Regions from separate parts of the Cellulosimicrobium sp. 72-3 genome, predicted to be linked through region 1. Evidence: predicted binding sites of a transcription regulator. Region 1 holds the regulator's gene; each other region holds the start of a gene.
The links. Region 1 encodes HrcA, which represses chaperone genes, less so after heat shock. Its sites were predicted from a motif close to TTNGCACTCGNNNNNNNCGAGTGCNAA; they were not measured.
Positions count from the first base shown of each region.

Region 2: groES (co-chaperone GroES) is a predicted target of HrcA. The motif match lies at 1,903-1,929, and genes of this name have one in related genera.
Region 3: HKK73_RS14880 (FmdB family zinc ribbon protein) is a predicted target of HrcA. The motif match lies at 4,399-4,425, and genes of this name have one in related genera.
Region 4: groL (chaperonin GroEL) is a predicted target of HrcA. The motif match lies at 6,069-6,095, and genes of this name have one in related genera.

Region 1 is NZ_CP053419.1:2,635,176-2,642,871, forward strand. It holds gene ybeY (rRNA maturation RNase YbeY) at 1-46, opposite strand, end outside; gene HKK73_RS11960 (PhoH family protein) at 43-1,131, opposite strand; gene HKK73_RS11965 (HIT domain-containing protein) at 1,253-1,615, opposite strand; gene HKK73_RS11970 (16S rRNA (uracil(1498)-N(3))-methyltransferase) at 1,612-2,424, opposite strand; gene dnaJ (molecular chaperone DnaJ) at 2,438-3,562, opposite strand; gene hrcA (heat-inducible transcriptional repressor HrcA) at 3,669-4,685, opposite strand; gene HKK73_RS11985 (MFS transporter) at 4,765-6,228, opposite strand; gene HKK73_RS11990 (DUF3097 domain-containing protein) at 6,384-7,247, shown strand; gene HKK73_RS11995 (hypothetical protein) at 7,360-7,696, opposite strand, start outside.
Region 2 is NZ_CP053419.1:1,179,931-1,187,626, forward strand. It holds gene HKK73_RS05335 (glutamate--cysteine ligase) at 1-559, opposite strand, end outside; gene HKK73_RS05340 (hypothetical protein) at 556-1,833, opposite strand; gene groES (co-chaperone GroES) at 2,073-2,369, shown strand; gene HKK73_RS05350 (WhiB family transcriptional regulator) at 2,559-2,849, opposite strand; gene HKK73_RS05355 (MerR family transcriptional regulator) at 3,155-4,240, shown strand; gene guaB (IMP dehydrogenase) at 4,379-5,908, shown strand; gene HKK73_RS05365 (FAD-dependent oxidoreductase) at 5,999-7,612, opposite strand.
Region 3 is NZ_CP053419.1:3,329,296-3,336,991, reverse strand. It holds gene HKK73_RS14900 (hypothetical protein) at 1-2,138, shown strand, start outside; gene HKK73_RS14895 (hypothetical protein) at 2,164-2,442, shown strand; gene mscL (large conductance mechanosensitive channel protein MscL) at 2,472-2,960, opposite strand; gene HKK73_RS14885 (SAF domain-containing protein) at 3,091-3,816, opposite strand; gene HKK73_RS14880 (FmdB family zinc ribbon protein) at 4,001-4,306, opposite strand; gene HKK73_RS14875 (penicillin acylase family protein) at 4,596-7,139, shown strand; gene HKK73_RS14870 (5-formyltetrahydrofolate cyclo-ligase) at 7,197-7,696, opposite strand, start outside.
Region 4 is NZ_CP053419.1:3,410,460-3,418,155, reverse strand. It holds gene HKK73_RS15255 (SGNH/GDSL hydrolase family protein) at 1-498, opposite strand, end outside; gene HKK73_RS15250 (uracil-DNA glycosylase) at 627-1,286, opposite strand; gene HKK73_RS15245 (DUF3263 domain-containing protein) at 1,515-1,835, shown strand; gene HKK73_RS15240 (LytR C-terminal domain-containing protein) at 1,915-2,565, shown strand; gene HKK73_RS15235 (cold-shock protein) at 2,757-2,960, shown strand; gene HKK73_RS15230 (NAD(P)/FAD-dependent oxidoreductase) at 2,980-4,485, shown strand; gene HKK73_RS15225 (glycoside hydrolase family 15) at 4,532-6,001, opposite strand; gene groL (chaperonin GroEL) at 6,291-7,696, shown strand, end outside.

The sequences.
Region 1 (7,696 bases):
CCTCGTCGACCTCGGCCTCGGTCTCGTTGTTGACCTCGATGCTCACGCGTCGTCCCTCGTCCGTCGTTCTCGTGCCGCGGGGCGTCCGCGGCGGTCGTCGTCGCGGCGGCGCGACCCGGAGCTCCCCGAGCCCCCGCCGCTCGCCAGGTCCCACCGCGCGTACGCGTCGATGATGTCGCTCACCAGCCGGTGCCGCACCACGTCGGACGACGTGAGCCGGCAGAACTCGACGTCGTCCACGCCGGTGAGGACGTCCTCGATGACGCGCAGGCCGGACTGCGTGCCGCCCGGCAGGTCGACCTGCGTCGCGTCGCCCGTGATGACCATGCGCGACCCGAAGCCCAGGCGCGTGAGGAACATCTTCATCTGCTCGGTGGTCGTGTTCTGCGCCTCGTCGAGGATGATGAACGAGTCGTTGAGGCTGCGCCCGCGCATGAACGCGAGCGGCGCGACCTCGATCGTGCCGGCCTCGATGAGCTTGGGGATCGAGTCCGGGTCGATCATGTCGTGCAGCGCGTCGTACAGCGGGCGCAGGTACGGGTCGATCTTCTCCGTCAGCGAGCCGGGCAGGAACCCGAGCCGCTCCCCCGCCTCGACGGCGGGGCGCGTGAGGATGATGCGGTTGACCTGCTTCGACTGCAGCGCCTGCACGGCCTTCGCCATCGCGAGGTACGTCTTGCCCGTGCCCGCGGGGCCGATCCCGAACGTGATCGTGTTCGCGTCGATGGCCTCGACGTAGCGCTTCTGCCCCACGGTCTTGGGCCGGATCGTGCGGCCGCGGCTCGACAGGATGTTGAGCGTCAGCACCTCGGCCGGGCGCGACGCCGTCGCGGCGGTGAGCATCGCGATGGACCGCGTCACGACGTCGGCCGTGAGCTGGGTGCCGGCCTCGACGACCTCGACGAGCTCGTCGAGCAGGCGCGCGGCGAGCGCGACCTCCCCCGGAGGGCCGGCGACCGCGATCTCGTTGCCCCGCACGTGCACGTCGACGGCGGGGAACCCCTCCTCGACGGCCCGGAGCACGGAGTCGCGGCTACCGAGGAGCGCCACCATCGGCACGTGGTTCGGGATGACGATGCGGTGCTCGACCCGGTGCGACGAGGGGTCGGGTTCTCGGGACAGAGAGGTCATGAGCCGGCTTGCGCCGCTGCGCTCCTTCGGTCGGGCAGTGGGTCCGGGACGGCCACCGCCCCGCAGATCGCTTCCATCGTACCGAGCGCGGCCGGGCGTCACACGCGCTTTCGCGCAGGGCTCAGGCGGGCGACCAGCCGAGCTCGGCGCCCGCGATGACGTGGCCGTGCACGTGGAACACGCTCTGGCCGGCGCGCGGCCCCGAGTTGAAGATGAGCCGGAACTGGCCGTCGGCCAGGTCGCCCGCCACCTCGTCCGCCAGCGCGACGACGTCGCCGAGCAGCTCCGGGTCCGCCGCCGCGAGCTGGGCGATGTCGCCGTGGTGGTCGCGCGGCACCACGAGCACGTGCACGGGCGCCTGCGGGTCGATGTCGCGGAACGCGATCGAGCGCTCGCTGGTCGCCACGACGTCGGCCGGCACCTCCCCCGCGACGATGCGGCAGAAGAGGCAGTCCGGGTCTGTGCGCAGGTCGGTGCTCGTCATGACCCCGAGGCTAGACCACGCGTCCCGGCCACGCCCCAGCGGCCGAGCCGCTCGGCGAGCAGCGCCACGGCCACCGGTCCGGCGGTCGACGTGCGCAGCACGTGGGGCCCCAGCCGCGCCGCGACCGCGCCGGCCTCCGTGAGGTCGGCGAGCTCGCGGTCGGAGATCCCGCCCTCCGGGCCGACGACGACGAGCACCTCGGGCGCGGGCGCGCCGTCCGTGGCCGGACCGGCGGGCAGCCCGACGTCGGCGAGCGGCGTCGTCGCCTCCTCGTGCAGGACGATCGCCCGACCGCCCGCCGCGACGACGTCGACGACCCGCGCCGCGAGGCCGCGCGAGTCGAGCGCGACCTCGACGCGAGGCAGGCGCGCGCGCCGGGCCTGCTTGGTCGCCGTGCGGACCGTCGCGAGCCACCGCGCGCGGGACTTCGCCGCGCGCTCGCCGCGCCACACGACGACGGAGCGCTCCGCCTGCCACGGCACGACCGCGTCGACGCCGATCTCCGTCGCCGCCTCGATCGCCATCTCGTCGCGGTCACCCTTGGCGAGCGCCTGGACGAGCGTCACGACGACGTCCGGCGCCGGCTCGCGGTCCACCTCCTGCACGAGGAGCGTCACGCGGCCCGACTCGGCGTGCTCGACGACGCAGCGCAGCCGGAGCCCGTCGCCGTCGACGACGTCGACGCGCTCGCCCGCGCCGCGGCGCTGCACGACGCCCGCGTGCCGGCCCTCCGCGCCGTCGAGCACGTACCGGTCGCCGGGCGCGACGCCGTCGGTCCCCGTCTCGGCGAGGAACACCGGAGCACTCATGCGCGCGCCCCGCTCAGCGGCCGGACAGCTTGTCGCGCAGGCGCGAGAACACGCCCGGGTGCGCGGCGGCGAGCCGGGGCTCGGGCCGCTCCTCGCCGCGCAGCGCGGCGAGCGAGCGCAGGAGCTGCTCCTGCTCGGGGTCGAGGGCAGTGGGCACCTGGACCTCGATGTGGACGTTGAGGTCGCCGCGCCCGCTGCCGTGCAGGTGCCCGACGCCGAGGTTCTTCAGCGTGACGATCTGGTTCGGCTGCGTGCCGGGGCGCAGGTCGATCTCCTGGAGCCCGTCGAGCGTCTCCAGCTCGAGCACGGTGCCGAGGGCGGCCGCCGTCATCGGCACCTGGAGGGTGCAGTGCAGGTCGTCGCCGCGGCGCACGAACGTGTCGTGGTTGCGCTCGCGGATCTCGACGTACAGGTCGCCCGCGGGGCCGCCGGCCGGGCCGACCTCGCCCTGCGCGGTGAGCTTGATGCGCGTGCCCGTGTCGACGCCCGCCGGGACGTTGACCGTGATGCTGCGGCGGCTGCGCACGCGGCCCTCGCCCGAGCACTCCGCGCACGGCTCGGGGATGACGGTGCCGAAGCCCTGGCACGCGGCGCACGGCGCGCTCGTCATGACCTGGCCGAGGAACGAGCGCGCGACGCGCTGGACCGTGCCGCGCCCGTGGCACACCTCGCATGTGCGGGGCGAGGTGCCCGGGCGGCAGCAGGTGCCGCCGCACGTGCCGCACACGACCGCCGTGTCGACCTGGAGCTCGCGCTGCGCGCCGAACGTCGCCTCGGAGAGGTCGATGTCGAGCCGCACGAGCGCGTCCTGGCCGCGGCGGGCGCGCGGGATCGGGCCCTGCTGCGCCTGGGCGCCGCCGAAGAACGTCTCGAAGATGTCCTGGAAGCCGAACCCGCCGCCCATGGGGCCGCCGCCCCCGCCGCCGGGGGCGCTGGGGTCGACGCCGAGGTCGTACTGCTGGCGCTTCTCCGGGTTGGACAGCACCTCGTAGGCGCGCGCGACGTCCTTGAAGCGGTCGCCCGCCTCCTCGCCCGCGACGTCCGGGTGCAGCTCGCGCGCGAGCTTGCGGTACGCCTTCTTGATCTGGTCCTGGTTGGCGTCACGGGCCACGCCGAGGATCTCGTAGTAGTCGCTCACACGTCACTCTCTGCTGGTGCGGGTCGTGAGGCCGGCGCGGGGCCGGTCGGGAGGGGTCGGGGGTGGTCGTCGAGCGGGCCCGCCGCGGGCGGGGAGACCGCGGGGCTCACGTGCCGAGCACCCGTGACAGGTAGCGCGCGACCGCGCGCACCGCCGCGATGGTGCCGGGGTAGTCCATGCGGGTCGGCCCGATCGAGCCGACGAGCGCGACCGTGTCACCGTCGTTACCGTAACCGGTCGTCACGACGGAGGTCTCCGCGAGGCCCTCGAGCTGGGTCTCGCGACCGATCCGGACGCTCACGCCCGACTCGGCGGCCATCTCGGTGAGCAGCCCGAGCAGGACGACCTGCTCCTCGAGCGCCTCGAGGACGGGGCGCAGCGCGTGCTCGAACCGCATGCCCGCGCGCGCGAGGTTCGCCGTGCCCGCGAGGACGAGGCGCTCCTCGCTCTCCTCCGCGAGCGTCTGGGCGACGAGGTCGCCCACCGCGCGGACGAGCGGGGCGTCGTCGGGGTGGAAGCTCTCGGTCACGGCGGCGAGACCGGGCGCGAGGTCCGTGAGGCGCTTGCCCGCGGCCGCGGCGTTGAGCCGCGCGCGCACCTCGACGAGCGTGCCCTCGTCCGGCAGGCTCGCGACCTCGAGCGTGCGCTGCTCGACGCGACCGGTGTCCGTGATGATGACGACGAGGAGCCGCGACTCGCCGACGGGCACCAGCTCGAGGTGGCGCAGGCCCGACCGGCTCAGCGACGGGTACTGCACGACGGCGACCTGGCCGGTGAGCTGGGCGAGCAGGCGCCCGGCGCGCGCGATGACGTCGTCGAGGTCCACGCCCTCGGACAGGAAGGTCTCGATGGCGCGCTTCTCCGGCGCGGACAGCGGCTTGACGCCCGAGAGGCGGTCCACGAAGAGCCGGTAGCCCTTGTCCGTCGGGATCCGGCCCGCGGACGTGTGCGGCTGCGCGATGTACCCGGCGTCCTCGAGAGCCGCCATGTCGTTGCGGATCGTGGCGGGCGAGACGCCGAGGCTGTGGCGCTCGGTGAGCACGCGCGACCCCACGGGCTCGCGCGTGAGGACGTAGTCCTCGACGATGGCCCGCAGCACCTCGAGCCGGCGCTCCTCGCTCACGTCCACCTCCCGCGTGCCGCACCGTCGCCGCCCGGGCGGGCGTGCGGGCGTCGGCACTCTCGACCTCCGAGTGCCAATCCTACGCGTCCGCGCGGCCCGTCCGGCGGTCCTCCGCTCGTCGCGAACGCAGGTCAAGGAGGCCGACGACGAGCGCGACCGCGACGAGGCCGATCGTCACCAGGAGCGCCCGCCCGGTCGCGTCCGCGGCCGAGTCGCCGCTCGCGAGCCCGCCGTAGTAGACGGACAGGACCACGGAGATCCCGACGGCCGACCCGATGCGCTGACCGAGCTGCAGCATGCTGCCCGCCACCCCGGCCCGGCTCACCGGCACCTCGGACAGCGTGAGCGTCTGGTTCGGCGCGATGACCGTCCCGCTGCCCGCGCCCGCGACGAGCAGAGCGACCGCGAGCGCCGGGCCGACGGCGCCCGGGTCGTCCCCGAGCGTGCGCACGACGACCTCCGCCGCGACCACCCCCACGAGCACGAGCACGACGCCGCCGACGACGAGCTCGCGGCCCCAGCGCGCGACCCAGCGGCCCGAGAACCACGCCGACACGCCCGACGCGACCGCGAACGGCGTGCCGACGAGCCCTGCCTGGAGCGGCGTGTACCCCAGCTCGTCCTGGAGGTAGAGCGTGACGACGAGGAAGATGCCCGTGAACCCGGCGAAGTACGCGAGGCCGAGCAGCGCGCCGTTGCGGAAGGACCCGAGCCCCACGACCTGCGGGTCGAGCACGGCCTCGCCCGTGCGCCGCTGGTAGCGCCGCTCCCACCCGACGGCGGCCACCACGGCGGCCGCTGCCGGCACGAGCCACCACCAGCGCGACGCGTCGTCGCCGCGGCCGGTCGTCGTGACGAACGGCATCATCACGCCGAGGGTCGCGGCGCCGAGCAGGCCCAGCCCGACGAGGTCCAGCCGGCGCGGCCCGCGCGCCGCGCCCGAGCCGGTGCGCGGCGGCCCGGGCACGAGGCGCCACGCGAAGGGCAGGAGCACGGCGACGACGGGGATGTTCACGAGGAACACCCACCGCCACCCCGTCTCCGGGCCCGCCGCGGCGATGATGAGCCCGCCCAGCAGGGGCCCGAGCGCCGTCGAGACGCCGATGGTCGCGCCGAACATGCCGAACGCGCGCCCGCGCTCGTACCCGCGGAACTGCTGCTGGATGAGACCGACGACCTGCGGGTTGAGGACGCCCGCGCTCACGCCCTGGAGCAGGCGCGCGACGCCGAGCCACGTGTCGGTCGGCGCGAGCCCGGACGCGAGGCTCATGAGCGCGAAGCCCACGAGGCCCGCGATGAAGAGCGGTCGTCGTGCGCCCGCGTCGCCCAGGCGCCCGGCGGGCACCAGCGCGAGCCCGAACGCGAGCGTGTAGCCGGCGACGACGAGCTGGAGCTGGGTCGGGCCCGCGTCGAGCGACGACTCGATCGACGGCAGGGCCACGTTGACGATCGACACGTCGAGCGTCGTGATGAAGCCCACCGCGAGGCAGACCGGCAGCACGCGCCAGCGGTTCGGGTCCGGCTCCGCGCGCTGCTGGCTCATCGGTCCGTGGTACCACCCCGCCCCGGGGGCGCGCGCGCCGGGAGCCGCCGTGCGCGGCCGGTCCGGGCGCCCGGGACCTTCCCGCGGGCGGCCGATCCGGCGACGCACGGGGCGATCTCGGTGGTGAGCGGCGGACGCTGGCCTAGGGTGACGCCGTGTCCTTCGACCGCTACGGCTCCGACGTCCTCGGCGGCACGCCCGCCCCCACCCACCACCGCGCGCGGCCCGTGTCGCGCCCGCAGCCCGCGGAGCGCGGCCTCGTCGTCGAGGAGGTGCAGACCGGGTGGGTCGGGGCCGTCGTCCGGGTCGAGAAGTCGGGCGGGATGCACGTCGTCGTGCTCGAGGACCGCGCGGGCCGGACCCGCACGTTCCCGCTCGGGCCGGGCTTCTGGGTCGACGGCGCGCCCGTCGAGCTCACCCCGCCCGTCACCTCCCGCGCCCCCGCCGCGCCGACGCGCACGGCCTCGGGCTCGCGGGCCGTCGTCGGGCAGCGGGCGCGCGTCGCGCGCGGGAGCCGCATCTGGGTCGAGGGCAAGCACGACGCCGAGCTCGTCGAGAAGGTGTGGGGCGACGACCTGCGCGTGGAGGGGGTCGTCGTCGAGCCGCTGCACGGCGTCGACGACCTCGCGGCGGCGCTCGCCGACTTCGGCCCGACGCCGCAGCGGCGCGTGGGCGTGCTCGTGGACCACCTCGTGCCCGGCAGCAAGGAGCGGCGGATCGCCGACGAGGCGCTGCGGCGGTCGCCCGCGGGCACGGTGCTCGTGCTCGGGCACCCGTACGTCGACGTCTGGCAGGCGGTGAAGCCGGCCCGGATCGGCCTCGAGCGGTGGCCCGTGATCGAGCGCGGCACCGAGTGGAAGCGTGGGATCCTGCGCGAGCTCGGCTGGCCGGCGGAGAGCGCGGAGGACGTCGGCCGCGCGTGGCAGCGCATCCTCGGCACGGTCCGCACCTACGCCGACCTGGAGCCGTCGCTGCTCGGGCGCGTCGAGGAGCTCATCGACTTCGTCACCGCGCCCTGACCGGTCGCGGGCGCGCGGGACGCACCCCGCGCGTGAGGTACCGCGCTCGAGACGCACCGCGCCCCGGTACCGACGGACGGTACCGGGGCACGGCGACAGCGTCGGCCGGGTCTCAGGCGGCCGGCACCCCGCCCGTGAGACGGCGGTAGGCGTAGCCGACGGCGACGTAGCTCAGCGGGATCGTCACGAAGAGCCCGAGACCGCACGGGATCGCGCCGAGGATGTTGATCCCGACGAGGGCGAGCAGGAGCAGGAACACCTGCCCGAAGTTCTTCGCGACGAGCGAGAAGCTCGTGCGGATCGCCGTGATCGCGTCGACGCCCTGGTCGAGCGCGACGTAGTACACGAACGCCGAGAACAGCAGCATCGCGAGCCCGGGCAGGACGCACAGGACGAGCCCGATGCCGGACAGGACGCCGACGATGAGCGCCGCGAGCAGCACGTTGAGC
Region 2 (7,696 bases), 1.5 Mb from region 1:
CGTAGCCGGTGTCCTTGCCGCCCCAGAACGGCGAGCTCGCCGAGAGCGACTGGAGGTGGGCGAACGTCGTGAGCATCGCGCGCTGGATCGGCAGCACCTTGGCGCGGTCCTCGATGCCGACGTGCACGTGCACGCCGTAGATGAGCATCTGCCGCCCCCACCACTGGGTGCGGTCGATGAGCGTGGTGTAGCGCTGCTTGTCGGTGACCTTCTGCTGCGCCCAGCGCGCGAACGGGTGCGTGCCCGCGCTCATGAGCTCGACGCGCAGCTGGTCCGTCACGGCGCGCAGCTCCTCGACCGAGCGCTGCAGGTCGCGGCCGGCCTCGCCCACCGTGCGGCACACGCCGCTCACGACCTCGACCGTGTTGAGCAGGAGCTCCTGCTTGATCGACGGGTGCGGGCCGCCGTCGGCCGGGCGCACGGCGTCGAGCACGGTCTGCGCGACCTGCCGCAGGTCGCCCGAGTCGGCGTCGACGAGCGCGAGCTCCCACTCGAGCCCGACGGTCGAGCGCTCCGAGCGCGCGAAGGGGATCGCCGTGCGGCGCGGCAGGGCGCTCACCGGGGCCCGTCCTGCCCGGCGCCGGCCGGGGGAGTGGAGAGCGGCTCGACGACGAGCACCTGCTGGGAGCCGCCGACGCGCGTGAGGACGATCGTGGCCGTCGCGTCGCCCGTGAGGGCGAGCTGCCGCCGGAGCTGCTCCGGCGTGACGGCGGTGCCCCGCTTCTTGATCGTCAGACGACCGACGCCGCGCTCGCGCAGGTACGAGCGCAGCCGCTTGAGGCCGAACGGCATGGTGTCGAGCACGCGGTAGCCGCGCGCGAGCCCGTCCGCGAGCCCCGTCGCGTCGAGCGGCGCGGGGGAGTCGGTGGTCACGTACGCGATGGTCCGGTCGAGCAGGCGGCCGCCCAGCCCGCGCGCCGCGTGGGCGACGAGCCCCGCCCGGATCACGGCGCCGTCGGGCTCGTAGAGGTACTGCCCGACGGCGCCCACCTCGGGCACCACGTCCGCGTCGCCCGGGCGGTGGGCGATCCGTCGGGTCGTGGTGCGCGCGGTCCCGTCGGGCCCGGTCCACGACGACAGGACGAGCGCCGACCGGCCCGGTCCCTCGGGCGCGAGCGGGCCGAACCAGAGCCCGGCCTCCACGACGTCCCCGTCGACCGACACCCACTCGGTCTCGGCGTCCTCGGGCAGGCCGGCGTGCGGGATGCCCGGGCCGACCTTGATCCCGACCGCGGGCACACGCTCGCGCAGCGCCCACACCGCGTCGAGCGGCGGGGCGTAGGCCTTCGGGTCGAACACGCGCGTGCCGGCGCGGGTGCGGCGCGCGGGGTCGGCGTACACGCCCTCGATCCGCTCGCCCTCCAGGTCGAGCGCGAGCCCGTCGCCGTGGCGCACCTCGGCCTCGGGGAAGTGGCGCAGGTTGACGGTCGCGATCGCCGCGGTGAGCTCGTCGACGTCGGTCGCGAGCACCTCGAGCTCCGCGGCGGCGAACGCGAGCGCGTCGACGCCGATCCCGCTCGTGAGGTCCGCGACGCGCCGGATCCCCGCCTCCTGGTACCGCCGGGCGTGCAGGCCCGCGACGACGAGCCGGCTCGCCTGCTCCAGCCCCGCCTGCGTGAAGAGCATGCCGTCGGCGAACGCGCCGAGCTTGCCGTGCGCCGCGGCGCGCAGCCGGGACTGGGTGAGGGCCGCGGCGGCCAGGTCCGGGTCGACGCCCTTCGCGCGCAGCCCTGCCGCGAGCACGAGCGCCTGCTGCTCGTCGTACGGCGGGAGCGCGCCGAGCAGGGCCCAGCCCTCGGGGCTGAGCAGCTTGGTGAGCGTGGCGGCGTCCATGGCGTCGATCCTTCCACGGGGGCCGGGGACCACGCGCAGCCGGAGCCCGGATCGTCCGCAGGACGGACGTTGGCACTCGCCTTGACCGAGTGCTAACCGGGACCTAGATTTGAGACGTGCCGCCACCGCTCGCGGAGGCGGCACCACGTGCGACCAGGCTGTCCGGCACCCGCGACGACGGCCAGCCGGTGCGCTCGACCCATCCGTTGCAGTTCTCACCGCGAAAGGGGAGGTCCGACGTGTCGGTCCCCATCAAGCCGCTCGAGGACCGGATCGTCGTGAAGGCCCTCGAGGCCGAGACCACGACCGCATCCGGCCTGGTCATCCCGGACACCGCCAAGGAGAAGCCCCAGGAGGGCGAGGTCCTGGCCGTCGGTCCGGGCCGTGTCGACGACAACGGCAACCGCGTCCCGCTCGACGTGACCGTCGGCGACAAGGTCATCTACAGCAAGTACGGCGGCACCGAGGTCAAGTACGGCGGCGAGGACTACCTCGTCCTGTCCGCGCGCGACATCCTCGCCGTGGTGGTCGGCTGACGCCGACCCGGTTCAGCAGCAGGGCCCCGCGACCGACGGTCGTGGGGCCCTGCTGCGTTCCGTGGCCGGTCGCCCCACCGGTGGTCCCACGGGTCGTGCGCACGTGCGCCCGGTACGACGTCGGACCGGGGCCGTGCAGGTCTGCTGGTGGCGCGAAGGCACCGCGGTGGTGCCCGGGGAGAGGGTGCGTCAGCCGGTGCGGCGGGCGCCGCCCGCGAGGATGGCGGCGCGCTCGTCCTCGCTCAGGCCGCCCCACACCCCGTACGGCTCGCGCACGCGGAGCGACTGCTCGCGGCACTGCATCATCACGGGGCACGAGTGGCAGATCGCCTTCGCGGCCTCCGCTCGCCGTCGTCGCGTCGAGCCGCGCTCACCCTCGGGGTGGAAGAACAACGTGTCGTCCGCGTCGCGGCACGAACCCTGGTACTGCCATTCCCACAGCTCCATGACGGGCCCGGGGAGCCTCGAGATCTCTGCCATGCCGAACAACCTACAAGCGTTGCAAGACTTGTTCAAGCCCCCTGTGAGGAAAAAGTGAACGAGCAGGTTGAACCGCTCGTGGAGCGGTGCGAGGGGGGTCAACCGCGTCGGCTGCTCCCGGCGCGCTGACGCGATCGGCGGCGCCCGGCGCGTTTGCGCGTGCAGCGAACAAATACGGCGCGGGTGTGGCGCGAAGGGTGCACGACTGTGACCTCTACGAGGTGGCGAGACGGGTGCCCGCTCGGCAGAATCGATCCATGACCTCAGTCCGGTCCGCCCCCGACCCCGAGGGAGCCCGACCGAGCATGACCTCGTCTCCCGGCCTCGCCGTCGCCGCCGTCGCGCGCCGGCTCGGCGTCGCGCCCGCGACCCTGCGCACCTGGGACCGTCGCTACGGCCTCGGCCCCTCGCAGCACCGGGCCGGCTCCCACCGGCGCTACACGGACGACGACGTCGCTCGCCTCGTCGTGATGCGCCGCCTCACGCTCGACGGCGTCGCGCCCGCCGACGCGGCCCGCGCCGCGCTCGCCGCCGACGAGGAGGAGCTCGCCGCGAACCGCGGCGCGATCTCCTTCGACGACCGCGGCGCCGACGGCGCGGGCGACCTCGACGCCGACGAGCCCGAGGCCGACGACGAGGCGCCCGAGCCGCCGCCGTCGCGCCCGTTCCTGCGCGCCGTCCCCGGGGGCGAGCCCGCACGCACCGCGGGGCCCCGTCCGGTCGGCGTCCGCGAGGGGCCGCGGCCCACGCGCGTCTCCGACGTCGTCGACGCCGCGATCGCCTACGACCAGCGTGCGTGCGACCGGCTGCTGCGCATCCCGACGGGCGGCGACCCGGCCGCGTGGTGGTCCGACCTCGTCGAGCCCGCGCTCGAGCGCCTGGCCGAGCGCACCGTGCTCGCCGGCCCCGGCGAGGTGCCCGAGGTCGTGCTCGCCAACGCGACGCTCGTCGCGCTGCGCGAGTACACGCAGGCGAGCGAGGACGCGATCGTGGCCGCCGGGGGGCCGCCCCGGAACCACCCGAGCCGCATGCGGCGGATCGTGCTCGTGTTCGCGGCGCCCGACGAGCCGCTCCCGCTCGCCGCGCACGCGCTCGCCGCGTCGCTCGCCTCGCACGGCGCGATGGCGCGCATCGTCACCGGCCCCGCGAACGTGCACCGCACGCTCGAGATCGTGACGATGGTGCGGCCGTCCGCCGTCGCCATGGTCACCACGCAGGCGCGCCCCGACCTGGGCATCGTGCACGCCGCGCACGACGCGAACCCGAGCCTGCCGTTCTTCGTCGGGCTCCCGAGCGACCAGGCCGCGGAGGAGCTCCCGCTCGCCGCGACCGTCCACCGGGTGCGCAGCTTCACGGGCCTCCTGCACGAGCTCCTCGCCGTCGTGCGCTGAGCCGTCCGCGGGACCGCCCGGCCGGGCGGGGCGCGCGCCCACGCGTCCACGTACCTCCCGCCCGTCCGTGCCTCCCGGGCCCGGGCGGGCAGGGACCGAGCGGGAATACGGCGAGGGCCCCCGGCGTAGAATCCTGGTGTGACCGCCTCGCCCGTCCCCGCCGCCGTCCCCGACCGTGACCCCTTCGGATTCCTGGGTCTCACCTACGACGACGTCCTGCTGCAGCCCGGCTACTCGGACCTGGCGCCGTCGGACATCGACACCACGACGCGCCTGACGCGCGAGATCTCGATCCGCGTGCCGCTCGTCTCGGCGGCCATGGACACCGTCACCGAGTCGCGCATGGCCATCGCGATGGCGCGCCAGGGCGGCATCGGCGTGCTGCACCGCAACCTCTCGATCGAGGACCAGGCGCTCCAGGTGGACCTGGTGAAGCGCACGCAGACGGGCATCATCGACAACCCGGTGACCATCGGCCCGGACGCGACGCTCGAGGAGCTCGACAAGACCGCGGGCGAGTACCGGATCTCCGGCTTCCCGGTCCTCGACGCCGAGCGCCGCCTCATCGGCATGGTGACCAACCGCGACCTGCGCTTCACGCCCGTCGCCGAGTGGGCGACGACGAAGGTCGACGAGGTCATGACGCCCCAGCCGCTCATCACGGGCCCGGCGGGCATCTCCCGCGAGGAGGCGACCGCGCTCCTGCGCAAGCACAAGCTCGAGCGCCTGCCGCTCGTCGACGCGGACGGCCGTCTCACCGGGCTCATCACGGTCAAGGACTTCGTCAAGTCCGAGCAGTTCCCCAACGCGTCGAAGGACGGCCAGGGCCGCCTGCTCGTCGGCGCCGCGATCGGCTACTTCGGCGACGCGTGGCAGCGCGCCACGACGCTCATCGACGCGGGCGTCGACGTGCTGGTCGCGGACACGGCGCACGGCAACGTCCGGATGCTCATCGAGATGGTCGCGCGCCTCAAGTCCGACCCGGCGACGCGCGACGTCCAGGTGATCGGCGGCAACGTCGCGACGCGCGAGGGCGCGCAGGCGTTCGTCGACGCGGGCGCGGACGCGGTCAAGGTCGGCGTCGGACCGGGCTCGATCTGCACCACGCGCATCGTCACGGGCGTCGGCGTCCCGCAGGTGACCGCCGTCTACGAGGCGTCGCTCGCCGCGCGCCCGGCCGGGGTCCCGGTCATCGCCGACGGCGGCATGCGCCACTCGGGCGAGATCGGGAAGGCGATAGTCGCGGGCGCGGAGACGGTGATGCTCGGCTCGATGCTCGCGGGCACCGAGGAGTCCCCGGGCGAGACGATCCTCGTCAAGGGCAAGCAGTACAAGGCGTACCGAGGGATGGGTTCCATGGGCGCCATGTCCTCGCGCGGCAAGAAGTCGTACTCGAAGGACCGCTACTTCCAGGCCGAGGTCACGAGCGACGACATGATCGTCCCCGAGGGCGTCGAGGGCCAGGTGCCCTACAAGGGGTCGCTCGGCACCGTGGCGCACCAGCTCGTCGGCGGCCTGCACCAGACGATGTTCTACGTCGGCGCCCGCACCGTGCCCGAGCTCCAGGAGAAGGGGCGCTTCATCCGCATCACATCGGCGTCGCTCAAGGAGAGCCACCCGCACGACGTGCAGATGACGGTCGAGGCCCCCAACTACACGGGCTTCTGAGCGTGCAGCACCACGACCGACGGCCCGGCACCGCCCTCGCGGGTGGCGCCGGGCCGTCGTCGTCCCGTCAGCGCTGCGTGCGGTGGGCGGTCACGACGCCATGACTCGCGCGTGCAGCGCCTGGACGGCGTAGCGCGCGGCCCAGAACGCCCCGTGCTGCCAGGCCGAGATCTCGGACATCCAGTCGCCCGCGAAGTACACGTTCCCGGCGCCCTGCTGCAGGAGCTTGAACCGGGACGACTGCGTGTTCGGGTACGCCCACGCGCCCTCGATGTAGGGCACCTTGTGCCACGCGATGGAGAACGAGCTCTCGAGCTCCGTCCGGTACTTCTCGCCGTGGATCTTCACGCCCTGCTCGACGGCGCGCATCTCCCGCTGCCGCGGCGTCATGTCCGCGTAGGCGCGCGCGTTCGCGCCGGTGTTGTAGTAGCCCACGACGAGCCCGCGGCGCTCCCCGTACCCGTAGGACGGGTACCAGACGTGGGCGAGGTCCATGTCGGTCTCGGTGATGCCGCCGTAGATCCGGTGGTCGTCCTCCCAGAACCGCGACCGGTACTGGAGCCCGATCTTGCCCGCGGGCGAGCCGACGGCGAACTCGCCGAGCGCGGCGTCGACGTCGGGCCCCCAGTTCGTGTCCCAGCGGCGCATGAGCCCCGCGGGCGCCGAGACGACGGCGAAGTCGGCGTCGATCTGCCGCGCCTTGCCGTTGTGGGCGGTGTACGTGACCGAGACGCCGCGCGGCGTGTTCTTCACCGCGGTGACGGGCGAGCTGAGCTGGACGTTCTGCTTGCCGATCGCCCTGACGAAGTAGTCGTAGGTCGTGTCCATCCCGCCCTTGGGCTGGAACATGAGCATCGACTGCTCCCAGTTGATCTCGAACGGGAAGTACTGCCCGACCTTCGAGGCGAGCACCTCCGAGACCGAGCCCGGGCCGGGCAGGGGCGTGCCGTGCTCGTTCCACGCGGACGGGTAGACCGCGTACCCGCGGTTGCTGCCGCCCTTGTAGCTCCCGTCGGCCTGGAGCGAGCCCCACGACCGGAGGAACGCGCGCAGGTTCTCCTTGTCCGCGGCGGTGAGCTTCTGGTCCAGCGCGCCCTGGTCGGTCGCGTAGCCGAGCAGCTCGGACGTGTAGCCGAACACGTCGGCCTTCGCGGTGCGGTACCGGACCGGGTTGCCGGGGGTCGCGCCGGAGCGCTCGTTGTAGAGGTAGGCGTCCGCGTTGGCGTTGGTGAACACCTCGTAGGGGACGCCGAGCTCGCGCAGGTAGTCCATGGTGACCATCCACTGGGCGATGCGCCCCGCGCCCGCGTTCATGTAGACGCCGTCGGCGAACCGCGCCTTCTGCGTGACGCCGTTGACGTCCGTCTCCGCGTCGCCGCCGCGTATCGTCAGCGTCCGGCCGCCGACGCGGTGCCGCGCCTCGAGCACCGTGACGCGGTAGCCGGCCTTCTGCAGCTCGTACGCCGTGGCGAGGCCCGCCGGCCCGGCGCCGACGACGACGACCTTCTTCGCGGAGCGGCCCGTGAGGCTGAAGTCGCTGCCCCGCGGCGGTGTCCACGACTCGTTCCGCGGCTGGGCGGCGGCCGTCGGGGCGAGGCCCACCGCGCCCATCGTCGCGAACATGACGCCGGCGCTGGAGCCGACCCCGACGGCCTGGAGGAAGTTGCGGCGCGAGACGCCGGTCGTCTTCTCGTCAGTGACCATGTGGCTGGAGCCCTCTCGTCCACGGCCTGACGGGCGGGGAGCCCGGCCCACGATGCCGGGTGCCGCCGTCAGCACCGGGGCTGA
Region 3 (7,696 bases), 690 kb from region 1:
TCTTCGAGCGCACCGCGCAGGACATGGTGGAGGCGACCGCGACGAAGCAGTGGCGCGAGCAGCACGGGATCGAGATGGGCTGGTTCGCGCGTCGCCGGCTGCGCCGTCAGGCGCGCGACATGGTGCGGCCGGGCGTCCGCGTGCCCGACCTGCACGCCGCGCTCGTCGAGGTCCAGGCGCAGCGCGCCGTCTGGCAGGAGCAGTGCCCCCGTGGCGGCTGGCCCGTGCTGCCCGAGGGGCTGTCGGCCATCGAGGACACGCACGAGGCCGTCCGCATCGACGCCGAGGAGCTGGAGCCGGTGCTCGCGGGCACGCCTGCGGGCGGCGGGCTGCTCGACATGCCGCTCGACGCGCTCGCCGCCCGCCTCGACGCGCTCGCGGAGGACGCTGCCGCGCTCGACGCGCTCCCGGCGCGGACCGCGATCCAGCACCGGCTCACCGACCTCGGCCTCGGCGAGCTCCTCACCGACCTCGCGGCACGCCGCGTCGAGCCCGACGAGGTGGGCCCCGAGCTGGAGCTCGCCTGGTGGAGCTCGGTGTTCGAGCAGATCCTCGCGCAGGACCACGCGCTCGCCGGGCAGGACGGCGCGGGCCTCGACGCGCTCGCGCGCCGGTTCCGCGAGCTCGACCGCGCGCACGTCGCGTCCCTCGCGGCGCCCGTCCGGGCGGCGGTCCGCGACCACCTCGGGACCGCGATGCGCGAGCACCGCGACGAGGCGGAGGCCCTCTTCACCGAGCTGCTCGAGGGCCGGCTCGTGAGCCTGCGCGAGACGGCGGAGCAGCACCCCGCCGTGCTGCGCCGGCTGCGCCCCGTGCTCGTCGCCACCCCGACGCTCGTCCCGCACCTCGTGCCGGCGACCCGCACCGTCGACCTCGTGGTGCTCGACGCGATCGAGCACACGCCCGTCGAGCTCGTGCTGTCGGCGCTCGCGCGCGGGCGGCAGGTCGTCGCCGTCGGCGACCCGCGGGCGGCGTCCACGGACACCGTGCGCGAGCTCGCCGAGCTCCTGCCCACGGTCGCGCTGCTCGCCGACGGCTCGCGACGCGACCCCTTCGTCACCACGTTCCTCGCCGAGCACGGCTACGCGGGCGTCCTGCGCCCGTCGCCGCTGCCGCGCGCGGAGGTCCTCGTCCAGCTCGACGTCGTCGACGGCGCCGGGATGCCCGACACGGCCTCCGGCGCGGTCGAGAGCACGCAGGCCGAGGTCGACCGCGTCGTCGAGGTCGCGATCGAGCACGCGCTCACCCGGCCGGACGAGTCCCTCGCGATCGTCACCGTCACGCCCCTGCACGCCGACCGCATCCGCGACGCGCTCCTCGTCGAGGTCCGGCAGAACCCGGCGCTCGCCGGGTTCTTCTCCGGCGCCCGCGCGGAGCCGGTCGTCGTCGCGGACGTCTCCGGCGTCGCCGGGCTCGTGCGCGACACGATCGTGCTGTCCGTCGGCTTCGGGAAGACGCCGCACGGCCGCGTGCTGCACCGGTTCGGCATCCTCAACACCCCGGGCGCCGAGGCCATGCTGCTCGACGCCGTCGGGGCGACGCGGCGGCGTCTCCACGTCGTCTCGTGCTTCACGGCGGGCGACCTCGACCCCGAGCGCCTGCGCGGCGCGGGCGCCCGGCTGCTCGCCGAGGTGCTCGACCTGGCCGAGCAGCGCAGCGGCGCCGCCGACCAGGTCACGCTGGGCAACGGCGTCGACCTCGGCGGCAGCCCCGACCGGCTCGTCCTGGACCTCGCCGAGCGGCTCTGGCGCGCGGGGCTCGTCGTCGAGACCGACTACGGCATCGGCGACGGCGATCGCATCCCGCTCGTCGTCGGCCACCCGGACCTGCCCGGCGAGCTCCTCGTCGCCGTGCTCACCGACGACGCGGCCTACGTCGCCGAGCGCAGCGTCCGCGTGCGCGACCGGCAGGTCGCCGAGCGGCTCGAGCGCATCGGCTGGACGGTCGCGCAGGTCTGGTCCGCCGCCGCGTTCCTCGACCCCGCCAAGGAGGCCGAGCGCATCCGGCGGGTCGTGCAGGCCGTGCGCGACGCGCGGCTCCCGGAGACGGGCGGCGTCGCGCAGACGGGCGGGGGCGACCGGATCGTCGTCGTGCCGGTGATCGACGACGACGAGCAGCACGGCGACGAGGACCTGTAGCCCCGCCGGTGGGACCATGGGACGCGTGAGCACGACCGCCGACCCGAGCCCCGACCCGCGGCACCTGCCCGACGACGCGCGCGACCGTCCCGAGCCCGAGCCCGAGCCCGAGGCCGAGACCGGGCGCCGTCGGCGTCCGCGGCGGGCCGTGCGGCGGGGGACCGAGAGCACGGTGGTGCCCGGCACGAGCGCCGACGAGCGGGCCGAGGGCTGGGGCGACGAGTCAGCCCCCCGCCGCGGCGCGCCGGGCGAGAACGACGACCGCCTGCTGGGCGACGTGCCGCCCCACTACGGGCGCCACTGACGGCTCGCCGGGCGACCGGCTGAGCGGCGTCAGAGGTGCCGCGGGGGCGTCGGCCCGCCGGGCGTCGTCCCGCCGGGCGCCGCGCCGGGGCCGCTGCCGGCCTGGGCGGCGAGGAGGTCGCGGATCTCCTGGAGCACGCGCACGTCCTCAGCAGGTGCCTCGGGCTCGGGCTCCTCGTCCTTCTTGCGGCGCTCCGCGAGCTTGTTCATCGGCAGGACGATGACGAAGTAGAGGGCGACGGCGATGATGAGGAACTGGAGGATCGCGTTGAGGACCCCGCCGACGGAGATGACGGAGGGCGGGATGTCCTTCGCCTCGTTCCCCGCGCGCAGCGTGATGTCCCACAGGCCGGTGAGGTCGGGCTTGCCGAAGATCGCCCCGATGAGGGGGTTGATGAAGTCCTCGACGATCGCCGTGACGACGCCGGAGAACGCGGCCCCGATGACGACGCCGACCGCCAGGTCGATCGCGTTGCCACGGAGCACGAACTCCTTGAACCCTTGGAACACGCCGTTCATGTGCTGCTTCCCTCTCCTGTCGACGGGCACGCGTGGCGGCGGCGCCACCACACGTGCACGCGTGATCCTGCCAACGGGCGCCGCGACCGGCAACGGCTTCGCCCGGCGGGTCGGCGGTCTCACGGAGTCGTCAGGGGACCAGGACGGCCGTGACGGGGGCGTGCCCGGTCCGCGCCGCCAGCCGGACGGCCTCCTCGGGGCGTACCGCGACGAGCGTCACGACGTCGGAGCCTGACCCACCGGTGCCGAGCAGGCCGCCGCCGTCGTCGGGCTCGGGCGCCGGCACGACGACCGCGGCGCGGGCCAGGTACGGGTCGTCCGGGGGAGCGGCCTCCGTCTGCGCGGAGTCCGTGGGCACCGGCGCGAGGGCCGGGTCGCCCGCGGCCAGCAGGTCGACGCGGTCGCCCGGCCCGAGGAGCGTGGCGACGCCCGGGTCGAGCCGGACGGGCGCGACCACGGTCCCGTCGGGCGCCCCGGCGGCGAGCTCTCCTCCGGCGACGAGGCCGTCCTGGAGGAGCGTGCCCTCCGGCAGGGCGACGGTCGCGCGGCGTCCGACGACGTCGTCGGCCTGGGCCGGTGCCCCGGCGGGCAGGAGGGAGGCTGGGACGTGGTCCACCCGCACGTCGGGTGCCGCGAGCGTGGTGCCGGGCGGCACGGCGCGGGCCGTCACGACGGCGGGAGCCGTCGGCGGTGGCGGGGGCCGCAGCGCGCCGACGACGACCGACGCGGCGAGCCCGCAGCACAGCGCCGCGACCACGAACCGGGACCGCCACCACAGGGTGTGCAGCAGCCGCCGCCGGGCGGCGGCGCGGCCGGGTTGGGCTGACGGGCCGGGCGGGCGGGAGGAGCGAGGCATGGCGCGACGGTAGCCGCGCGCGGCGAGCCGGTGGCCGCGGTGCGCGGCGGTCTGTGGACGACGCGGCGCGCGGCCCGCGCACCGTGAGCCGGCCGGCCCGCTGTGGTCGGTCGCGCACCGGTGCGGCGCCGACGCCGGAGCCGGGGCGCGTCAGGGGCGAGCGACCCGGCGGCGCCGCTTCAGGTCAGGACGACGCGGCAGAGCTGCTCGACGCGCCGCCCGAGCTCGTGCCGCCCGACGACGACCCCGACGACGACGAGGACGACGACGCGCTGGACGTCGAGGCGGCGGGCGCCGTCGACGTCTTCCCGCCGGACCGCGAGTCCGTGCGGTAGAAGCCGGAGCCCTTGAACGTCACGCCCACGGAGGAGAACACCTTGCGCAGGCGGCCCGAGCACTCGGGGCACACCGTGAGGGCGTCGTCGCTGAACGACTGGTGGATGTCGAAGGCGTGACCGCAGGCGGTGCAGGTGTAGGCGTAGGTGGGCACGGGTTCTCCTCGTTCACGAGACGGCCGTCGAGGCGGCCACCGGCGGGTCGGGATCGGGACGGTCTCGGCCTGGTCGACGGTGTCAACACCGCCTGGCACTCGAAACTTCCGAGTGCTAATCATACGCGGACCGGCGCCCGGGCAGGGCCGGGGTAGTCTCGCATCCGTGTCTGCGCACGAACCCGCCGAGGCCCCCGCCGGTGACCCCGCCACCGGTGCCGACCCCGCGACCCCGGGCGAGGCCGCGGCCCCGCCGCGGCGCCGTCGCCGGTCCGCGCGCCGGCGCGTCCTGATCGGCGTGGCGGCGCTGCTCGTCGTCGCGCTCGTCGCGGGTGCCGCGTTCGTCGTGGTCACCGTCCGGCGCCCGCTCCCGCAGGCGTCCGGCGAGATCTCCGTGCCCGGCCTCGGCAGCGAGGTGACCGTGCTGCGCGACGCCCAGGGCGTGCCGCAGATCTACGCCGACACCCCCGAGGACCTCTTCCGCGCCCAGGGCTACGTCCAGGCGCAGGACCGCTTCTTCGAGATGGACTACCGCCGGCACGTCACGTCGGGGCGGCTCGCCGAGCTCGTCGGCGACAACCCGGACGCCATCGCCGCCGACACCGTGACGCGCACGTTCGGCTGGCGCCAGGTCGCGGAGGAGGAGTGGGACGTCGTCTCCCCCGAGACGAAGGCGTACCTCCAGGCGTACGCGGAGGGCGTGAACGCCTACCTGGAGGACCGCAGCCCGTCGGAGATCGCGCTCGAGTACACGGTGCTCGGGCTGCAGGTCGACGTCGCCGAGCCCGAGCCCTGGGACCCGGTCGACTCGCTCGCGTGGCTCAAGGCGATGGCCTGGGACCTGCGCGGCAACTACGACGACGAGCTCGACCGCGCGCTGGCCTACGGCACGCTCCAGGACACGGCGCGCGTCGCGGAGCTGTTCCCCGCCTACCCGTCCGAGCTCAACGCGCCGATCCTCGACCCCGGCGAGCTCGAGAACCCGCAGGAGGTCGCCCTCGACCTGGGCCCGCAGGCCCGCGCCGAGTACGGCTCCGACCACCTCCAGGCCGCGCTCGAGGCCGCGGACCGCGCGCTCGGCGCCGTCCCCGTGCTCATCGGGCGCGGCGAGGGCACCGGCTCGAACTCGTGGGTCGTCTCCGGCGAGCACACGGCGTCGGGCAAGCCGATCCTCGCGAACGACCCGCACCTCGCCCTCGGGGCGCCCGGCATCTGGGCGCAGGTGGGGCTGCACTGCAACGAGGTCTCCCCGGCGTGCGGGTTCGACGTCGCGGGCTTCTCGTTCGCCGGCTTCCCCGGCGTCGTCATCGGCCACAACGCCCAGCTCGCCTGGGGCCTGACGAACATGGGCGCCGACGTCACCGACTTCTTCGTCGAGCGCGTGCGCGACGACACGTACCTGCGCGGCGACGAGTGGGTCCCGCTGGAGACCCGCACCGAGACGCTGCGCGTCGCCGGGGGCGACGACATCGAGATCGAGGTCCGCTCGACGCTCCACGGGCCGATCGTCTCCGAGGCGATCCCGGCGACGGACGCGGCCGTCGACACGCCCGCGCTGGACACGCGGCTGGGGGAGTACGCCGTCGCGCTCCAGTGGACCGCGCTCGAGCCGGGCCGCACCGCCGACGCCGTCTTCGCGTTCAACCTCGCGCAGGACGCCGAGGACATGCAGGCGGCCGCCGCGCTCTTCGAGGTGCCGGCCCAGAACATCGTCTTCGCGACCGCGGACGGCCACATCGGCTACCAGGCGCCGGGGAAGATCCCCGTGCGCCAGGCGGTCCCCGACGCCGAGGTGCCCTCCGACGGCACGTGGCCGCGCGACGGCTCCGACGAGCGCTACGACTGGCAGGGCTACGTCCCCAGCGAGCAGATGCCGCGCGTCGTGGACCCGGCCGAGGGCTTCATCGTGGCCGCCAACCAGGCCGTGCTGCCGGACGGCGTCGCGCCGTTCCTCACGACCGACTGGGACTACGGGTACCGCTCGCAGCGCATCCGCCAGCTCCTGGAGGCCGAGATCTCGGCCGGGCGCACCGTGGACGTCGACACGATGAACGAGGTCCAGGTCGACGACCGCAGCCCGTACGCCGAGGTGCTCGTTCAGCCCCTGCTCGAGCAGGAGATCGACGACGACTTCGCGGCCGAGGGCCAGCAGCTCCTCGCGGACTGGGACTACCGGACCGACACCGACTCCGCCGCGGCGGCGTACTTCGCGGCCGTGTGGCGGAACCTGCTCCAGCTCACGTTCTGGGACGACCTGCCCGAGTCGGCGCGCCCGGGTGGTGGCAGCCGCTGGCTCGCCGTCGTGCAGAACCTCCTGGAGAACCCGACCGACCCGTTCTGGGACGACCGCCAGACCGTCAGCGTCGTCGAGACGCGCGACGAGGTGCTCACGCAGGCGCTCGTCTCCGCGCGCCTCGACCTCACCGTCGAGCAGAGCAAGCAGCCGTCGGACTGGGCGTGGGGCAAGATCCACGTGCTCGCCCTCAAGCACCCCGTGCTGGGCGGCGAGTCGATCCCGGGACCGGTGCGGGACTACGTCAACCCCACCCCGGTCGGCATGCCGGGTGGCTCGTCGATCGTCAACGCGACCGCGTGGGACGCCGCGTCCGGGTCGTTCGACGTGACGGCCGGGCCCTCGATGCGCATGGTCGTCGACCTCGGCGACCTCGACCGCTCGACGTGGGTGACCGTCACGGGCACCTCCGGGCACCCGGCGTCGAAGCACTACGCGGACCAGCTGAAGACGTGGTCCCGCGGCGAGACGTACGCGTGGCCGTTCTCCACCGAGGCGGTCGCCGAGGCGAGCAAGGACGAGCTCACCCTCGTGCCGTAGCGGAGCCGCCGGCGCGGCCGCCCCGTGCGCGGGCGCGGTGGCGGACGGCGCGGCCCGCTACGGCAGCCAGCGCCAGCCCAGGGGCGTCGCGACGGCGTCGACCGTGCGGTCGTGCGGCTCGACCGGCAGCGGTCGGTCGCTCGCGTCGTAGACCTCCTCCGGGAACACGACGGCCACGACCTTGGTGCCGGGACGCACGTGCTCGAGCGCGCGGTCGTACCACCCGCCGCCCTGACCGAGCCGGACGCCGCGCGAGTCGACGGCGAGCGCGGGGGCGACGACGACGTCGGCCTCGGCGATCGCCTCCGGGCCCAGGGTCGGGGTGCCGGGTTCGGGAGGTCGCCCGGGTGCGCGGACCTGGAGGTCGGCGGGGCCGTCGTAGACGGCCCAGTCCCGCTGGAGCCCCGCGCCGAGCACGGGCAGCAGCAGGCGGACGCCGCGCGCGGCGAGACGCTCGAGCATCGCCGACGTGCCCGGCTCGCCCGGACGCGCGGCGTAGGTCGCGACGCACGTGGCGGCGGCGACCTCGGGGATGGTCTCGACGACGTCGGCGATGG
Region 4 (7,696 bases), 780 kb from region 1:
CGGGCGCGTGAGGCCGACGAGCGGCGACTGCGAGGCGTCGAAGCCGGTCGCCATGAGCACGTCGATCCCCGCGCCGCGCAGGCGCGAGACCGCGTGCTCGAGGTTGCGCGCGAGGCGGTCGACGTCGGCGTTCGGCCGCAGGATGTCGTTGCCGCCGCCGATGACGCTCACGAGGTCCGGCCGGAGCTCGAGCGCCGCCGGCACCTGCTCCGTGAGGATCGAGCGCAGCTTGCGTCCGCGGATGGCGAGGTTCGCGTACCGCAGCGGGTCCTCGCCGGCGGCGACGCGCCGGGTCGCGAGGTGCTGGGCGAGGAGGTCGGCCCATCCTCGCTGGTGGTCCTCCTCGCCGGGATACGGGTCCCACAGCCCTTCGGTGAACGAGTCGCCGATCGCGACGTAGCTCGTCCAGCGCGGAGCGGGGTCGTCGGGTCGGCGTGCGTCGGCGGTGTCACCGGCCAGGGGAGTGGTCGTCGGGTTCTGCGTCGTCACCCGCCCCATTCTGCTCCTGCGGGGCGGCGTGCCGTCGACCCGGCGATCCTGGCGGGTCGAGCAGGTGGTTCTGGCGCGTCACGCGGCGCGGACGAGCCAGGACCACCTGCTCGGCGGAGACGGGGGGCGGGCGGAGGTCAGGTGGTGGGGAGGGTCCAGTCGACGGGGGCGGCGCCCTGGGCGAGGAGGAGCTCGTTGACCCGCGAGAACGGGCGCGACCCGAAGAACCCGCGGCGCGCGGAGAGCGGGCTCGGGTGGGCGCTCGCGACGACGGGGGTGTCGCCGAGCATCGGGCGCAGGGTCGCGGCGTCGCGACCCCAGAGGATCGCGACGAGCGGGGCGTCGCGCGCGACGAGCGCCCGGATCGCCGCCTCGGTGACGGCCTCCCAGCCCTGGCCGCGGTGGGACCCGGGCTCGCCCGGCCGGACCGTGAGCACCCTGTTGAGGAGCATGACGCCCTGGTCGCTCCACGCGGACAGGTCGCCGTTCGCGGGCGTCGGGGCGCCGACGTCGTCCGCGAGCTCGGCGAAGATGTTCTGGAGCGAGCGGGGCACGGGGCGCACGTGCGGCTGCACGGAGAACGACAGCCCCATCGGGTGCCCGGGCGTGGGGTACGGGTCCTGCCCGACGACGAGCACCCGCACCTCGGCCAGGGGGCGCGAGAACGCGTTGAGGATGGCCGACGGCGCGGGGAGGTACTCCCGTCCGGCCGCCACCTCGGCGCGCAGGAAGTCGCCGAGCGCGTGCAGCTGCGGCTCGACGGGCGCGAGGGCCTCGGCCCAGTCGGGCGCCATGATGCTCGCGAGGGCCGGGCGGGGGTCGGCCGTCGAGGCGGTCGCGACCGGGTCGACGGCGACGGGCTGGGCGGGTGCGCTCTCCACGGCCCCGAGCCTAACCGGCGTCCTCGGCACGTCCGGAGCGTGCGGCGAGGACGAATGACACGGGTGTGGTTCGTGCGTAGGCTGGGAGGCGGCCGCGCGCGGGAGTGCGCAGGTCCGGTGACGAGAGAGTGCAGGGAGGGAACGATGAGCGAGGCGGCGTACGTGCTCGACGGACCCGACGCGGTCGGCGACCCGACAACCTCGGAGGCGCCGGCGTCGGGCCTGAGCGAGCGGGACCAGGAGATCCTGGCGTTCGAGCGGCAGTGGTGGAAGTACTCGGGCGCCAAGGAGCAGGCGGTGCGCGAGCTGTTCGACATGTCCGCGACGCGCTACTACCAGGTGCTCAACGCGCTCATCGACTCCCCGGCCGCGCTCGCGCACGACCCCATGCTCGTCAAGCGGCTGCGGCGGATGCGGTCCACCCGGCAGCGGGCGCGCACGGCGCGCCGGCTCGAGGGTCTCTGACCCGGGACGACGGGCCGCGCGTGAAGTCCGGGCGAACAGGGCGTTTAGCCGAGAGCCCCGACCGGGCTACCCTGTCGCCGTGACGAAGAGCCGCTACCCGTACGCGCCCGACGAGTTCGACGCGCCCGCGCCGCAGGGTGCGCCCGTGGGGGTGCACCGCACGCCGCGCAGCGGGTGGAGCAAGACGTGGCCGTTCCTGCTGGTCGCCGTCGTCTTCGCCGGCCTCGCGTACGGGGGCGTCGCGCTGCTGTCCGACAACGGTGCCACGGACGACCCGCCGCAGGCGCAGTCCACGGAGCCGCCGCCCGCGGAGACCGAGGAGCCGCCCGCGGCGGAGGAGCCGCCCGCGACCGAGGAGCCGCCGGCCGCGGAGGAGCCGCCCGCGACCGAGGAGACGCCCGAGACCCCGGACCTCGCGACGCTCATGGCGGCGGCCGACCCGAGCGCCTACGTCCGCGTGCTGAACGACAGCGGCATCGGCGGCGAGGCGGCCAAGGGCAAGGACGCCCTCGACGCGCAGGGCTTCAGCAACACCGTCGCCACGGACTACACGAACGGGCCGGCGCCGGTCGACGTCACCACGGTCTGGTACGTGCCCGAGCGGAGCGACACCGCCGCCGCCGTCGCCGCGACGCTGGGCATCCCCGCGGAGAACGTCGTCCAGGTCGACAGCCTGCGCGAGGGCGACGTCGCGGTGATCATCAAGTCCGAGCTGGCGCCGGTCGGCTGACCCGGACCCCCGGGCCGCCCCGGCCGTGGCACCACGACCTGACGCTGCACCCGCGTGACCTGCTCGTTCGGCCCGGAGTCCGACGAGCGCCACCTGCCGTTCGACCTTCCGTGCACGCCGCCTGCGGGCTAGGCTCGGGCTACCACGGGGCGGCGGTCGCCTCGCGGGCGACGATGCACGAGGAGACGTACATGGCTCAGGGGACCGTGAAGTGGTTCAACGCCGAGAAGGGCTACGGGTTCATCACGCCCGCAGCGGGTGGGCAGGACCTCTTCGTGCACTTCAGCGCGATCCAGACGGACGGCTACCGCACGCTCGACGAGGGCCAGGAGGTCGAGTTCGAGCTCGGCCAGGGCAGCAAGGGCCCGCAGGCCGAGCAGGTGCGGCCGCTCTGAGCCCGGCTCCGAGGGTCGCGTGACGGAGGATCTCGACGCCGTCGTCGTCGGTTCGGGCCCCAACGGCCTGGCCGCCGCCGTGACCCTCGCACGCGCCGGTCTCTCCGTGCGCGTGCTGGAGGCGCAGCCGACGTCGGGCGGCGGAGCCCGCACGCTCGACCTCGGGTTGGCCGACGGCGTCGTGCACGACGTGTGCTCGGCGGTGCACCCGATGGCGTGGGCCTCGCCGTTCTTCGAGGCGTTCGACCTCGGCGCGCGCGGCGTAGAGCTGCTCGCGCCGGAGGTCTCGTACGCGCACCCCCTCGACGGGGGTCGCGCGGGCGTGGCCTATCACGAGCTCGAGCGCACGGTCGAGCGGCTCGGGGTCGACGGCGCCGCCTGGCGCGCCCTGCTCGGCCCGCTCGCCGCGGGGTGGCGCGACGTCGTCGCGGTCGCCCTCGGAGACAAGCGGTCGGTGCCGGGGCGTGTGCTGACGCCGGGCGGCGCCGGTGTGACGGCCCGCTTCGGCGCGGCGGTGCTCGAGCAGGGGAGCCCCGCGTGGACGCGGCGCTTCCGCACCGACGAGGCCGGCGCGCTCCTCACGGGCGTCGCGGCGCACGCGATCTCCCGCCTCCCGTCGCTCGCCGCGGCCGGGACGGCGGTGCTGCTGGCGTCGCTCGGCCACGCGCCGGGCGGATGGCCGCTGCCTCGCGGCGGCTCCGGCGCGATCGTCGCCGCGCTCGAGGACGACCTGCGCGCCCACGGGGGCGACGTCGTCACGGGCCACCGGGTCGGCTCGCGCGCCGACCTCCCGCGGGCTCGCGCCTACGTGTTCGACACGACGCCGCGCGTCGTCGCGGACGTGTTCGCGGACCGGCTCCCGCCGCGCGCGGAGGACGCGCTGCGCCGGTTCCGGCACGGCGACGCCGCCGCGAAGGTCGACCTCGTGCTCTCCGGGCCTGTGCCCTGGGCAGACCCGGAGGTGGGGCGCGCGGGGACCGTGCACCTCGGCGGGACGCGCGCCGAGATGGCGCGCAGCGAGGCCGACGTCGCGGCCGGTCGCCACGCCGCCCGGCCCGTGGTGCTCGTGAGCGACCCGACCGTCGTCGACCCCGGGCGCGGGGCGGGCGGGCTGCGCCCGCTGTGGACCTACGCGCACGTGCCCGCGGGGTCGACGCGCGACGTGACGGAGGACGTCGTCGCGCAGGTCGAGCGGTTCGCGCCGGGCTTCCGGGACGTCGTCGTGGCGTCGCGCTGCGTGCCCGCGGCGGAGATGGCGGCGCACGACGAGAGCTACGTGGGCGGCGACATCGCGGGCGGTGCCGTGAGCATGTGGCAGATGGTCGCGCGGCCCACGCCCCGGTTCGACCCCTACGCCGTCGGGCTGGAGGGCGTCTACCTGTGCTCGGCGTCCACGCCGCCCGGGCCGGGCGTGCACGGCCTCGGGGGCTGGTACGCCGCGCAACGGGTGCTGAGGCGCGAGTTCGACGTGCGCGACGCGCCCGACCTGGCGCCCGTCGCGACGAGCGGCGCGACCACCCGGTAGCCCCGGCGCGCCGGCCGCGGCGGACCGGGAGAGCCCAGGAGGACCGTCAGCCCGCGCCGCCCGGCGTGCCCTGGTTGCCGAGCTCCACGAGCGCGAGCACGACGAGCGCGGAGCTCCACGACAGCGGCGCGACGGCGGCGGGCGAGCCGTCGGCGAGGACCTTCTCCGGGATGGCCCCGGACGCGGTGCGGTGGTCGTCGACCCAGCGGAGCCACTCCTCGGCGTCGGCGCGGTCCTCGGGGTCGGACGACGACGCCGCCGCCAGCGCGTACAGCGTGGTCTGGGGGGTCCACGAGATGCCGTCGGCGCGCCAGCCCGCGCCCGGCGCGAGCCCGCCGGCCGGGCGCAGCATCTCGCGCACGGACGCGCGCCAGGCCTCGTCCGCCCCGGCGAGCGGCTCCGGCTGGAACGGCGGCAGCACGAACGCGGTCGAGGCGTCGCGCGCGCCGCCCGTGACGTGGCGCGGGTAGCCCTGGGACCCGAACGAGCGCTCGACCGCCATGCGCAGACGAGCGGCGGCGAGGGTCGCCTCGTGCGCGCGCGGCGCCTCGCCCGCGGCCGCGTACACGTCCGCCGCGGCCTCCAGGCCCGCGAGCAGCGGTCCGGCGGTCCCGAGCGTGAGGGACGTGGGCTCGACCTCCCAGTAGTCGCTCGACGGCGGCGGCAGCGGGTCCTCGCCGTCGACGAGCCCGAGCGCGTGGTCCGTCGCGGCGTCGACCAGCGGGCGCAGCTCGGCGGCCACCTCGGGGCGGTCCGCGGCGGGCGTCTCCTCCAGCACGACGTCGGTGGCCCACAGGACCCAGCCGACGCCGTCGGACTGGATGCCCCGGTCGTCCGGGACCCCCGACCCGTCGGGGAGGTAGCGCGCGTGGAACGAGCCGTCGTCCTCCTGGACCCGGGCGAGGAAGCCGAGGACGGCGCGCGCGTCGTCGACGTGACCGGTGCGTGCGAACGCCGCCGCGGTGAACGACGCGTCGCGCGGCCACACGTAGCGCCACCTGGGCGACGGCGCGGCGAGGGCGGCGCCGTCGTCGAGCGTCAGCGCGCGCAGGTCGAGGAGGGCCGCCTCGCCGAGCGCGGCGAACGGCCCGCCTGTCCCCGGTACGACGCCGGACGCGAGCCAGGCCCGCGACGCGGTGGCGGTCTGGTGGGCGAGACCGGGGTCGAGGAGGGCCGTCGCGTCGAGGCGCGCCCCGGCGACCTGCGCGAGCCGGTCCGCCTCGCCGTCCGCGGGGTCGACGCCCGCGGCGAGCGCGCCGGGGTCGAGCGCCGCCGGGTCGAGCACGCGGCTGCCCTCGAGGTAGGTCGCGCCCACGCCGGGCGCGAGGCGCAGCACCGCGGGGCCGCCGTCGGGCCCGGTCGTCACCGCGACGCCGTCCTGGTAGAGGTCGATGTGCTCGCCCGAGGGCGCCGCGACCGCGGTCGCGGCGGTCAGGCCGAGGGCAGGGACCAGCACGAAGCCGGCCAGGGCTGCGAGGGGGCGCCACGGCGGTGTTGCGCGGATCACACCGCGCATCCTAGAGCGAGCCGCGCGGCGCTCGGTTTCGCCCCTCGCGATACGCGGCGGCGTGGCGCGCCGCTGTCTTGCACTCGCACCGTGCGAGTGCCAATAATGGCGTTAGCACTCTCGTCACGAGAGTGACAGAAGTGACCAGCGCAGGCAGCCGCTCAGGCGGCTGCGGCGCAACCCACCAGGTCGACAGGTGAGGCCCGCCCTGGCGGCGTGACATGAACGCCGCCGTCGTGGGCCGTCCGTCGCGGGCGCCGGCCGACCGCCATACGCCACCAGCGGAGGATCATTCCCCATGGCCAAGATCATCGCCTTCGACGAGGAGGCTCGTCGGAGCATGGAGCGCGGGCTCAACACGCTCGCCGACACCGTCAAGGTCACCCTCGGCCCCAAGGGCCGCAACGTCGTGCTCGACAAGAAGTGGGGCGCGCCGACCATCACGAACGACGGCGTCTCCATCGCCAAGGAGATCGAGCTCGAGGACCCGTACGAGAAGATCGGTGCGGAGCTCGTCAAGGAGGTCGCCAAGAAGACCGACGACGTCGCGGGTGACGGCACGACCACCGCGACCGTGCTCGCCCAGGCGCTCGTGCGCGAGGGCCTGCGTGTCGTCGCGGCCGGCGCCAACCCGATCGCCGTCAAGCGCGGCATCGAGAAGGCCGTCGACGCGGTGACGGAGCAGCTGCTCAACGCCGCGAAGGACATCGAGACCAAGGAGGAGATCGCCGCCACGGCCGCCATCTCCGCCGGCGACCCCGCGATCGGCGAGCTCATCGCCGAGGCCCTCGACAAGGTGGGCAAGGAGGGCGTCATCACGGTCGAGGAGTCGAACACGTTCGGCCTCGAGCTCGAGCTCACCGAGGGCATGCGCTTCGACAAGGGCTTCCTCGCGCGCTACTTCGAGACGGACCCCGAGCGCCAGGAGGCCGTGCTCGAGGACCCGTACGTCCTCATCGTCGAGTCCAAGATCTCGAACGTGAAGGACCTGCTCCCGGTCCTCGACCAGGTCATGAAGGCCGGCCGCTCGCTCCTCATCATCGCCGAGGACGTCGAGGGCGAGGCGCTCGCGACCCTGGTGCTCAACAAGATCCGTGGCACGTTCAAGTCCGTCGCCGTCAAGGCCCCGGGCTTCGGCGACCGCCGCAAGGCCATGCTCCAGGACATCGCGATCCTCACCGGCGGCCAGGTCATCACCGAGACGGTGGGCCTCAAGCTCGAGAACGCGACGCTGGACCTGCTCGGCCAGGCGCGCAAGGTCGTCGTCACGAAGGACGAGACCACGATCGTCGAGGGCGCGGGCGACGCCGACCTGATCCAGGGTCGCGTCAACCAGATCCGTGGCGAGATCGAGAAGTCGGACTCCGACTACGACCGCGAGAAGCTCCAGGAGCGCCTCGCGAAGCTCGCCGGCGGCGTGGCCGTCATCAAGGCGGGTGCCGCGACGGAGGTCGAGCTCAAGGAGCGCAAGCACCGCATCGAGGACGCCGTCCGCAACGCGAAGGCTGCCGTCGAGGAGGGCATCGTCGCTGGTGGTGGCGTCGCGCTCATCCAGGCCGGTGCCGTGGCGTTCGAGAAGCTCGAGCTCGAGGGCGACGAGGCGACCGGTGCGCAGATCGTGCGCGCCGCGATCGACGCCCCGCTCAAGCAGATCGCGGTCAACGCGGGCCTCGAGGGTGGCGTCGTGGCGGAGAAGGTGCGCAA